DNA from 2 places in the Clostridium sp. TJA085 genome. Region 2 is predicted to be linked to the other one. Evidence: riboswitches for the same ligand, from Rfam matches in the RefSeq annotation. Region 2 holds a riboswitch; the other holds the start of a gene.

Evidence for each region. A riboswitch is a leader RNA that binds a small molecule or an ion and turns the genes downstream of it on or off. The one in region 2 is predicted to bind lysine.
Region 1: it holds a riboswitch for lysine, as region 2 does, so the genes downstream of both, lysA (diaminopimelate decarboxylase) here and AC4FQW_RS01255 (APC family permease) in region 2, are expected to answer to the same signal.

Annotation. Positions count from the first base shown of each region.
Region 1 covers NZ_JBZEEZ010000002.1:285,999-291,953, reverse strand. Annotated here, with positions in the region: gene AC4FQW_RS08570 (beta/alpha barrel domain-containing protein) at 14-694, shown strand; lysine riboswitch at 764-933, shown strand; gene lysA (diaminopimelate decarboxylase) at 1,083-2,378, shown strand; gene lepB (signal peptidase I) at 2,411-2,917, shown strand; gene AC4FQW_RS08555 (DUF3006 domain-containing protein) at 3,216-3,437, shown strand; gene lepB (signal peptidase I) at 3,430-3,945, shown strand; gene ftsH (ATP-dependent zinc metalloprotease FtsH) at 3,972-5,955, shown strand, end outside.
Region 2 covers NZ_JBZEEZ010000001.1:250,383-256,337, forward strand. Annotated here, with positions in the region: gene AC4FQW_RS01225 (aminoacyl-histidine dipeptidase) at 1-689, shown strand, start outside; gene AC4FQW_RS01230 (hypothetical protein) at 898-1,239, shown strand; gene AC4FQW_RS01235 (TIGR04540 family protein) at 1,317-1,553, shown strand; gene AC4FQW_RS01240 (hypothetical protein) at 1,716-2,165, shown strand; gene AC4FQW_RS01245 (flavodoxin family protein) at 2,256-2,738, shown strand; gene AC4FQW_RS01250 (hypothetical protein) at 2,762-3,100, shown strand; lysine riboswitch at 3,150-3,321, shown strand; gene AC4FQW_RS01255 (APC family permease) at 3,413-4,738, shown strand; gene AC4FQW_RS01260 (threonine/serine exporter family protein) at 5,234-5,695, opposite strand; gene AC4FQW_RS01265 (threonine/serine exporter family protein) at 5,700-5,955, opposite strand, start outside.

The DNA.
Region 1 (5,955 bases), on a different contig from region 2:
TGGAGGGATAAAAATGAGTAAGGATAATGAAAAATATGTTCCAGAAATATTAGGAACATTTAGAAATCATATAATTGAAGCACCTTCTGCAATAAGAAAGTGTAGTGGAATAAAGATATTTGGAAAGAGAATTAAATCAATAATGTTTTCAACTGATGTTGCCATGATAAAAAATACAAATGCAGATGCAATAATGGCAGTATATCCTTTCACCCCCCAACCAAAAATAACTGAGGCTATAATAACAGCAGCTGATGTTCCAGTGTTTTGTGGAGTTGGAGGTGGAATAACTCAAGGTAGGAGAGTTATAAACTTAGCATTAGATGCTGAATTTAAAGGAGTAATAGGGATAGTTGTAAATGCACCAACAACAAACAGTGTAATAAAAAAGATAAGAAAAACAATAGATATTCCTGTTGTTGTAACAGTTGTATCAGAAGATACAGATATAGAAGAAAGATTAAATTCAGGTGCCACTATATTAAATGTATCAGGTGGAAAAAATACAGCTAGAATTGTTAAGAAAATAAGAGAAAAGTATCCTTTAGTTCCTATAATTGCAACTGGAGGAAATACTGAAGAAAGTATATTAGAAACAATAGAAGCTGGAGCTAATGCAATAAGTTATACACCACCATCATCAGCAGAGATAATGGGAGATTTAATGAATATTTATAGAGAAAAAGAATATTAATGTATAAAAGACTTTAAATTTATAGTATCATAAATAATAAAAAATAATAATATATTAGGAAAGAACAAATCTTAGGGTAGAGGTGCCGAGATTAAGAGTAATCTTTAGGAGTTTTGCAGACTATGAATAAGGATGAAAGGATGATTGGCCGAAGTTAAATTATAATGCAAATATAATTTTTCTGGGTATGTATATAATATATGCATAACTGTCACATAACGTGGAGAGCTACAAGGATTTTTAAATTACTATATAAGTGAGTTTAGAATATATTAATTTTAGGCTTAAGTTTTTGTAATTATAATACCTTAATGTTATAACGTTATTACCCGTCACAGGAATTTTCCTGTGACGTTTTGTTTTACTTAAATGAATTGGAGGAATTTAAATGAAACTATTTGGTAATATGAGGACTGAAGAAAATACTTTAGTAATTGGAGGAATAAAAACAACAAAGTTAGTTGAAGAGTTTGGAACTCCTTTATATGTTATGGATGAGAATTTAATTAGAGAAAATTGTAGAAGGTATTTTCAGGCCTTTAGTTGTGAAAATAGAGGTAATAAGGTAGCCTATGCTGGAAAAGCATTTTTAACTTTAGCGATGTGTAAAATAATAGAGGAAGAAGGCTTATGTTTAGATGTTGTTTCAGGTGGAGAATTATATACAGCATATAAAGCTGATTTTCCATTAAAAAAAGTATTATTTCATGGAAATAATAAAACATTAGAAGAAATTGAAATGGGTGTAAAACTTGGTGTTGGAACATTTGTAGTGGATAATTTATTTGAAATAGAACAGCTTAATAAAATTGCTAGAGATTATGAAAGAAAGCAAGATATTTATTTAAGAATTACTCCGGGTATTGAGGCACATACACATGAATATATAAAGACAGGACAAATTGATTCTAAGTTTGGTTTTGCACCAGTAGGAGATAATATAATAAATGCTATAAAAAGGGCTATAAAATTGGAAAACATAAATTTACTTGGGCTTCATTGTCATATAGGTTCACAAATATTTGAAATAACTCCTTACGAAGATGCGGCTGAGATAATGCTTAATTTAATAAATAGAGTTAAGAATGAAACTGGATATATAATAAAAGAGTTAGATTTAGGTGGTGGATTTGGAATATATTATAGTGATGAAGATAAACCAAGAGAAATAGAGGAATATTGTAATGCCATAATAAATAAAGTAGATGAAGTTTGCAAAAATTTACAATTGGAAAGACCTACACTTATTATAGAGCCGGGAAGGTCAATAGCTGGAAATGCAGGAATAACATTATATACTATAGGCTCAATAAAAAATATACCATCAGTTAGAAAATATGTGTCTGTAGATGGCGGTATGACTGATAATATAAGACCAGCATTATATAAGGCTAGATATGAATGTATAGTTGCAAATAGGGTTATATATGATGCTAAAGAGAAAGTAACTATATCTGGAAAGTGTTGCGAATCTGGTGATATATTATTAAATGCAATAAAAATACCATCTGTTTTAAGTGGAGATGTTCTTGCAGTTATGTCAACGGGTGCATATGGTTATTCAATGTCTAATAATTACAATAAGATTCCAAAGCCAGCAGTTGTTATGGTTAAAGGTGGAAAAATTAAAATTATATGTAAAAGAGAGAGCTATGATGATATAATTAAAAATGAAGTAATTTAAATTTAACTGAAGGGTATAAAGTGGGGAAAAGTATGGGAAAAAAATTTATTACGGACATAGTCTGTCCTATTATCTTAGCTGTAATATTAGCTTTACTAATAAACAAATTTTTAATTTTTAAAGTAGAGGTTCCTACATCATCAATGGAACCTACTATAAAAGTAGGAGAAAAGTTTTTAGTAACAAAAGTTTATAATTTTAATAATTTAAAAAGAGGGGATATCATAGTCTTTAAAAATAAAGAAAAAAATGAGATTATGATAAAGAGGCTTATAGGTCTTCCAGGAGATGAAATTGATGTAAGAGGAAATGAACTTTATATTAATGGAGAATTTATTCAAGAGGATTATGTGAAAAATCCAGATGGTTTTTTTGGGGAGTTCAAAGTTCCAGAAGGTAAATATTTTTTCTTAGGAGATAATAGAAAAAATTCAGCTGACTCAAGGTATTGGGAAGATCCATATATTCCAAAGGAAGATATAAAAGGTGAGGCACAACTTAGAATATATCCAATAAGGGAATTTGGAAGTATAAAATAATATTTTATTTAATAATATTAAAAGATTTTAATGTAATTTAGAACGAATAAACTAATTAGTTTATTCGTTTATTTTTGTTATTAAAAAATACTTAAGTGGTATTTAATATTGTATAATATTGAAATATAAATTACGTATGATATAATGTGAAAATAAGATTAAAAGTATTTAAAAAAGGACAAGAATATAATATAAAAATTTAAATTTCATGAAATAAATTTGTCAAAAAAGTATGATATAATTAAATTTAATTTAATATCAATATTTAGGAAAGGTTAAACAGGTATATAATGCATTTATGAGAAAAATTTATGTAGTTGATAGAAGTGAAGGACGATATTATATTTTACAGTCTTTAGATAATAAAATATTAAATGTTCCTAAAAATGAATTTTCTATAAAGTTAAAAAGTGGTGATGTAGTATATGAAGAAAATAATCAATACTATTATAGTGAAGAAGAAACCATTAAAAGAAAAAAGTATATTAGTGAATTAATGGAAGGAATGTGGGATGAATAATACTAAGTTAAATTTTTTTAAAGATTGGATTATACCAATAATTATAGCTGTTGTATTAGCTATATTAATAAATAGATTTTTAATATTTAGAGTTTATATACCAAGTTCATCAATGGCACCAACTTTAAATGTAAATGATAGGCTTTTAGTAACAAAAGTTTATAAGCCAGAAAATTTAAAAAGAGGTGATATAGTAGTTTTTAACTCTAAAGAACTTGATGAGATAGTTATAAAAAGACTTATAGGACTTCCAGGAGATGAAATAAGATTTGATGGTACTTCTGTTTATGTAAATGGCAAGAAGTTAGATGAACCATATGTAAAAAATCCTATGGAGTTTTATGGAACATTTAAGGTTCCAGAAGGTAAGTACTTTTTCTTAGGGGATAATAGGGCAAATTCAAATGATGCTAGATTTTGGAAGAATCCATATATAAATGGAGATCAAATATTAGGTAAAGCACAAGTTAAAATATATCCTTTCAATGAGATAGGATTTTTACAATAATTATAAGGAAAAGAGAGGTGGATTGTATGGAGCCAGAAAACCAAAAACAAAATAAAAATAAGGCTGGGATTATATATTTTTTAATAGCCTTAGCAATTATAATGTCCTTTAATTACATTAGAGAGACATCAATGAATAAAGAGATTAGTTATACTTCATTCCAACAAATGGTGAAGGATAAACAAATTTCAAAGGTTGTAATAACTACTGAGAATTTAATTATTACACCAAATGATAAGAGTGAATACAAAGGAAAGACTTTATATACAGCAAATATACCAAACAATGACTTACTTAAACAATTAAATTCAGCAGGAATTGACGTAACAGGAAAAAATCCTAAACAATCACCTATTTTTGACTTCTTAGTAAGTTATGGATTATTATTTTTATTCATGTTTATAATGTGGAAAGTAATATTCTCAAAAATGGCAGGTAAAATGGGTGGCGGAATGATGTCACTTGGAAAAAATAATGCTAAAGTTTATTTAGAAGATGAAATAGGCGTAACATTTAAGGATGTTGCAGGACAAGAAGAAGCTAAAGAATCTCTTGAAGAGGTAATAGATTTCTTAAATGATCCTAGTAAATATACTGAAATAGGAGCTAAGCTACCAAAAGGAGTTCTTTTAGTTGGACCTCCAGGAACAGGTAAAACATTACTAGCAAAAGCAGTTGCAGGAGAAGCAAAGGTACCATTTTTCTCAATATCAGGTTCAAGCTTTGTTGAGATGTTTGTTGGTGCTGGAGCTAAAAGAGTTAGAGAATTATTTAAGGATGCTCAAGAAAAAGCTCCTTGTATAATCTTTATAGATGAAATTGATGCTGTTGGTAAGAGTAGAGATAGTCAACTTCAAAGTAATGATGAAAGAGAACAAACACTTAATCAGTTATTGGCTGAAATGGATGGTTTTGATTCATCAAAGGGTATAGTAATACTTGGGGCTACAAATAGACCTGAAATACTTGATAAAGCATTACTTAGACCAGGTAGATTTGATAGAAGAGTTATAGTTGATAGACCAGATTTTCCAGGAAGAGAGGCTATACTTAAAGTTCATGCAAAAGATATTAAACTTGGAAAAGACGTAAATTTAGAAGAAATAGCAAAGAGTACTCCTGGTGCAGTTGGGGCAGACCTTGCAAACATCATGAATGAAGCAGCACTTAGAGCTGTTAGAGAAGGTAGAAAAGAAGTTATTCAAGATGACTTAAGAGAAGCAGTAGAAGATATAATAGCAGGTAAAGAAAAGAAAGATAGAATACTTTCACCAAAAGAAAAGAAAGCAGTTGCTTTCCATGAAGTTGGTCACGCTTTAGTTGCAGCTCTTTTAGATGGAGCAGATCCAGTTCATAAAATTACAATAGTTCCAAGAACTATGGGAGCTCTTGGATATACTATGCAATTACCTGAAGAAGAAAAATACCTAATTTCTAAGGAAGAGCTTATGAATCAAATAACTGTAATGCTTGGTGGTAGATCAGCTGAAGAAGAAGTATTTAATCTTGTATCAACAGGAGCTTCAAATGATATAGAAAGAGCAACTCAAACAGCTAGAGGAATGGTAACTATGTATGGTATGACAGAAGAGTTTGATATGATGGCTCTTGAATCAATACAAAATAGATATTTAGATGGTAGGGCTGTTAGAAATTGTAGTGAAGAAACTTCAACTTTAGTTGATAAAGCAGTTCTTAATATAATAAAGGAAGCTCATAAGAAAGCAAGAACTTTACTAAAAGATAATAGAGACCTTTTAGATAAAATATCAAATGTTCTTCTTGAAAAGGAAACTATTTTTGGAGATGAATTTATGGAAATAGTTTATGAAAAATATCCAGAAATGAGAATTAAAAAAGAAGAAGAAGATAGAATAAAAGAACAAGCTAGAAAAGAAGCTAAGATGCTTGCTGAAAGTAGAAAAAATTCTAAAAAGGAAGCTTCAATATTATCAACAGAAAAATTAGAAGCAAAGGATGAAATAGCTGTTACTAAGGTTTCTACTACAA
Region 2 (5,955 bases):
CTATACCACGTAAATGTGAGGTTCTACTTACTTTAAATAATTCAGATGATATTAACAAAGTAAAAGCAATAGTAGAAAATATTGCAAAAGATTTTAAGGTTGAATATAGAATAGCAGATAAAGGATTAAATGTTGAAGTTTATGATTATAATGAAGGTGTAGATAAACAATTTAATTTAAGCACAACTTCTAACTTAATAGATTTCTTAGTTATGTGTCCAAATGGAGTTCAAAATATGAGTGAAGATATAAAAGGATTAGTTCAAACTAGTTTAAATGTTGCAGTTATAGAGACTTTTAAAAATAATATTTCTATAATCACTTCTATAAGAAGTTCAATTAAAAGTTTAAAATATGAAGTATTTAATAAATTATCAGTAATAGCTGAAAGAGCAGGTGCTTCAATAGAAAAGGTCAGTGAATATCCTGAGTGGGAATATGATCCAAACTCAAATATAAGAAAGCTTTGTGAGAAGGTATATAAAGATATGTTCCATAAAGAAGCTGAAATTTCAGCAATTCATGCAGGTCTTGAGTGTGGATTATTTAAAGAAACTATGAAAGATACTGATATGATAAGTTTTGGACCATATATATTTAATGCTCATACTCCAACAGAACATTTAAGTATATCATCAGCTGAAAGAATGTATAAATTCTTAGTAGAACTTTTAAAGGAAATCAATTAAATATATTTTAGGAATATAAATTTATTAATATTTAAAGAGAGTAATTTTAAAGTTTAAATTGCTCTCTTTTTATAATTTAATTATTAAATTTATAATTATATAAAAATAAAAATAGGTTTAAATAAATTTAATTTTTAAAATGATTATAAATAGTATTTAAATAAAAAAATACTCATAGTTATAAGTAATTAATATTTAAGGAGTAACTATGAGAAAAATAAACCTTTTAATAATTAGTTTTTTAATAATTACTTTAAGTATTGTTGGTTGTAGTAAAGAGACTTTTAACAAATTTCAAAGTGAAATATCAAAAGATGAAGCTAAAAATATAGTTTATGAATATGTGAAATTAAACAATAATATTCAAGAAGAAATAATTATTGATAGTATTGATGATATTGAATTAAATGGGAAAAAAGCTTATGGCTTTAATCCAAGGGTTATAATGGATATGCATACATCATCATTAGGATTTTTTTATGTTACAGTAGATGGTAATCTTTATGAAATGGATATTTTAAATCCTAATAATTTAATAAAGATAAAGTAGTTTAAATGTAAGATTGAAATAATAATAAAATATGGTATTATATATTTAAGAAATTTATTAGTACAAAGGAGTAAATTATGAGAGCAGTTTATAGAAATCCTAAGGAATTAGCAACTTGTTTAAAAGACTTAATAGACCAATATTTAGAAGACCTTATTACTTATGAAAAATTAGCACAAAAAGTACTAAGAATAGTAGATGCAAATAAAAATGCTGTTTATAAGGATGGACATATGCCATCAAAATTAGCTAATTTTTTAGGTGAAGATAGAAAAGATATATTAGATAAAATAGTTTATAATGAGCAAAATTAATATATTTATTTAAGAATTTCAGCAAATATTTCAAAAAACATATATTTTAATGTATAATATATAAGTAATTTATTTTAAGTGAATAAGCTAACTTCTTTTACAGTTAGACATATTATAGTATTTATATGCACTTAATAAAAGTATATTTGGAAGAAGGTAGAAATGATGGAAACTATAAAAGTATTTAATAAAAAAATACACTGGGATGGTTTAAATTTAACTTGTGTAATGGAAAGATATTTAGATACTAATAATATAGCTTTAGAGGTATATGATGAGTACGGTGAATTTTATGAGTGTGTTACACTAGATTATAAAGAAAGCTTACCAAAATCAAACAACGCAATCATAAATAATAGAAACGAATGTGAAGGAATATTAAATGCTATAACTTCAGCAAATCTTGCTAAAGTTGTTGGTAGAATAGATGTAAATCTTTTAATGAGAGATTTAGTTGTAGTTAACAGCAGAGAATTTAAAGAAATTGATGAAGAGTTATTTTTAGAATTTGCTAAAAGTACATATAATGATTTAAGCTCATTTATTGCTTCAAAAGAAAAAGAAGAAAATTTAGAAGAAATTGAATCTATTGATGAGATAGAAGAAATTTAATTAAAAAATTTTTAATTTAAAAATAGGTGTAAGATTAATGCTTACACCTATTTTATATAAAACAAAAGATAAAGGTTGGAGGGTAAATTTATGAAAATTTCTATATTATATGATTCAAAAAGTGGGCATACTAAAAGAATTGGAGAAACAATAAAGCTAGGTGCTGAGAGAGTAAGTGAAATTGAAGTAAAATGTATGAATATTAATAACATTGATATAAATTTTTTAAATGAAAGTAAGGCGGTAATATTTGGTACACCAACATATTTAGCTAACACTACTTCTAATATTAAGAATTGGTTAGATAATTCACATAATATTAATTTAGAAGGTAAGATAGGAGCTATGTATGCTACAGCTGATTACATATGGGGAGGAGCAGATACTGCTATTTTAACATTAATGAATCATTTAATTGTAAAAGGAATGCTTTTATATTCTGGAGGGTCAGCACATGGTAAACCTTTTATACATTTAGGTTATGTTAGTGTAAATGGTGTTAATGATGAAGACAAAGAAACACCTATGATATTTGGAGAAAGAATAGCTAAGAAAGTTAAAGAACTATTTTAATTATAATAAAAGGAGAGTTTAATATGAAAGATACAATTAAATTAACAGATGTTGCAAAAGAATTAGGATTGAATATAAAAGTAGTTACATCAGTAAGATCTTTTAATAATTATAATGCATTTTATAATATATTTGATGATGCTGAGGAAGCGTGTAGACGTTTGGTTATATTAACACCTGATAATAATATTGAAGAAGTATATGATGAAAATCCAAGCGAATTAGTTGAAGAAGGTACATATATTGACGGAAATTATTGGATAAAAGATTATAAATTAACTACTAATCCCAATAATATTGATATAGATAGTATAAATATAAAAAAAAGCACTTATATGAATATAAAAAATAATATAAAATAAATTGACATTATTAAAAATTTTGTCTACAATTACATAGTCACTAAAAAATAGGTAAGATAGAGGTTGCAATAATAATCAGTACTTTTAATGAGGTAAGCACGATGATTTTTAAGGAAAGGTATTATTGCCGAAATGTACAATGGAAGCTTTAAAATTGTATGTTGGGTTTACATAAAATATATGTAAAACTGTCACAAGTTTTGTGGAGAGCTATCTTTGTGTTTTGAATTTTAGTTATTCGGGCTCAGAGATTAGAATACTTCTCTGAGCTTTTATTTTACCTTTATAAAGATATACTTTAAGGAGGACTAAATGGAAGAGAGAAATTTAAAAAAGGAAATTAGTCTTTTCATGGCAACTATGCTTGTGTGTGGTAATATGATAGGATCAGGTGTGTTTATGCTTCCAGCAACACTTGCACAGCTTTCAGGACCACTTGCAACAATAATTGCATGGATATTAACATCTGCAGGATCAATACTTATTGCAATGTCATTTGCTAACTTAGGATCTAAATATCCTTCAACTGGAGGGGCATATCAATACACTAAGATTGCTTTTGGAGAATTTGCAGGATTTTTAAGTGCATGGTTATATTGGAATGGTTCATGGATAGGAAATGCAGCAATAATAGTAGCACTTTCAAGTTATAGTGCAGCAGTTATACCAGCTTTAAGAGATCCACTTATCTCTATAATTTATACAAGTGCCATACTTTGGTTCTTTACAATTATAAATATAATTGGAGTAAAAAAAGCAGGAAAGATTCAAACGGTAGCTACAGTATTTAAGATTGCATTTTTTGCTATATTCATAATAGTAGCATTAATTAATTTTGATACTGTAAATATAATGCCATTACTTCCTCAAGGAAAGGGACTTTCTACAATATCACTTGCAGCAACATCAACGCTTTGGGCTTTTGTAGGTCTTGAAAGTGCAACTGTTACAGCTGGGGAAATTAAAAATCCAGAGAAAAATGTAAGAAAGAGTACAATTTATGGAATGATTATAGCATCTGTTATATATATGTTAATAAGTGTAGCTAGTATGGGTGCTATGCCAAATTCAGAACTTGCAAATAGTCAAGCACCTTTAACTGATATATTAACTAGAATATTAGGTAGTTCAATTGGTAAGCCAATTACTATTGCAGTTGTAATATGTATTTTAGGTACAACCATTGGATGGCTTTTATCAACAGCACGTGTAGCTTTTGCGGCAGGAGAAGATGGAGTTTTTCCTAAATTCTTTGGAAAACTTCATCCTAAGTATGGAACTCCAGCAAATGCTTTAATAGTTGGATCAATTTTAGTAAATATACTTTTAATAATGAATTATCAAAAGAGTATGGTATCAGCATTTACATTTATAACAATACTTGCAACACTTTCATTTTTACCAATATATCTTTTAACAGCAGCAGCAGAAATAATGCTTATGTTTAAAGGAACAAAAGAATTTAATTTTGGAATTTTCATAAAAAAAGCTATAGTTCCATTATTAGCATTTATATATTCAATTTGGACAATATATGGTTCAGGTGCAGAAACTGTAATGTGGGGATTTATATTAATGCTTATAGGCGTTCCTTTTTATATATATAATTATCATAAAAATAAAGTTGAAATTAATTAATTAAAAACTAGCCTTTAAATTTAAAGGCTAGTTTTTTAGTTTATAAATAAATTAATAGTTATCAAATAAATATTTAATTAATACAAAAATATTTATTTGAATATATAAAATTAGAATTTTATAATTATAAGATAATTAAAGGTAAAAAAAGATAATATAAATAATATGAAGGATTTTATATTATAAAAAGAATTATTATGAAAGATATCTTTATAAGTGGTTGTATTATATTTAAAGATAATACAAATTTTATTAAATAAGCTATTGAAAGTACTAAAGGTATTCTAGATGAAATAATAATTTCAAATATATAAAATAAAGAAGAAGTAAAAAAGTTATAAAAACAATATTATATTGTAATTATGAATAATAAATTTGAAGGAAATTATTCATAATTAATAAATGAAATTATAAAAAGCTAATAGTAAAGTATATATTTGTTTTATATAGTGAGTAATTTTATTAATATTAAAATAAAAAGTGAAAGATTGAGAATTAAATTTTCTCAATCTTTTTTTTATATCTTTTATTTTTAACTAAATAATACTGTCTAGTAATTGTAGAGACAAATATAACTCCAAGAGCTAAAGCTCCTGCACTTGATAAAGTATTTAATCCTAATTCTATTGAATGGATGATATTTCCAGTTACAGCTTCATACATTGTATAATACATTCCAGATCCAGGAACTAAAGGGATTAATGCACAAACTACTAATGTTGTAACAGGAGTTTTTAATTTTCTAGCTAGTATTTCAGAATAAATACTAAAAATAACAGCAGATATAAAAAAAGATGTGGTTTGAGAAAAGTGAATTTTTAAGCATAAACTATAAACAAACCAACTTATTCCACCGCCTATACCAGCAAAAATTAGATTTTTACCATGAATATTAAATATTACAGCAAAACCAATAGTAGCAATAAAAGAACAAAGTGTTTGAATAAATATAGTCATATTATTATATACCTCCTAATATCTTAAGCCAGAAACTTATTACGCCACCTGTACCAACAGCAATTGCAATAGCAACTAAAAAAGCTTCACTAGCTTTTATAATTCCACCTAAATAATCTCCAGCTATTGTATCTCTTATTGCATTTGTAATAGCAAGTCCTGGAACTAGTATCATTATTGCACCTATTATAGTTTCATCAATATTATCTATAAATCCTAAGTGTAAAAATAATATTGCAAAAGCGGCAGAAGCTGCAGCA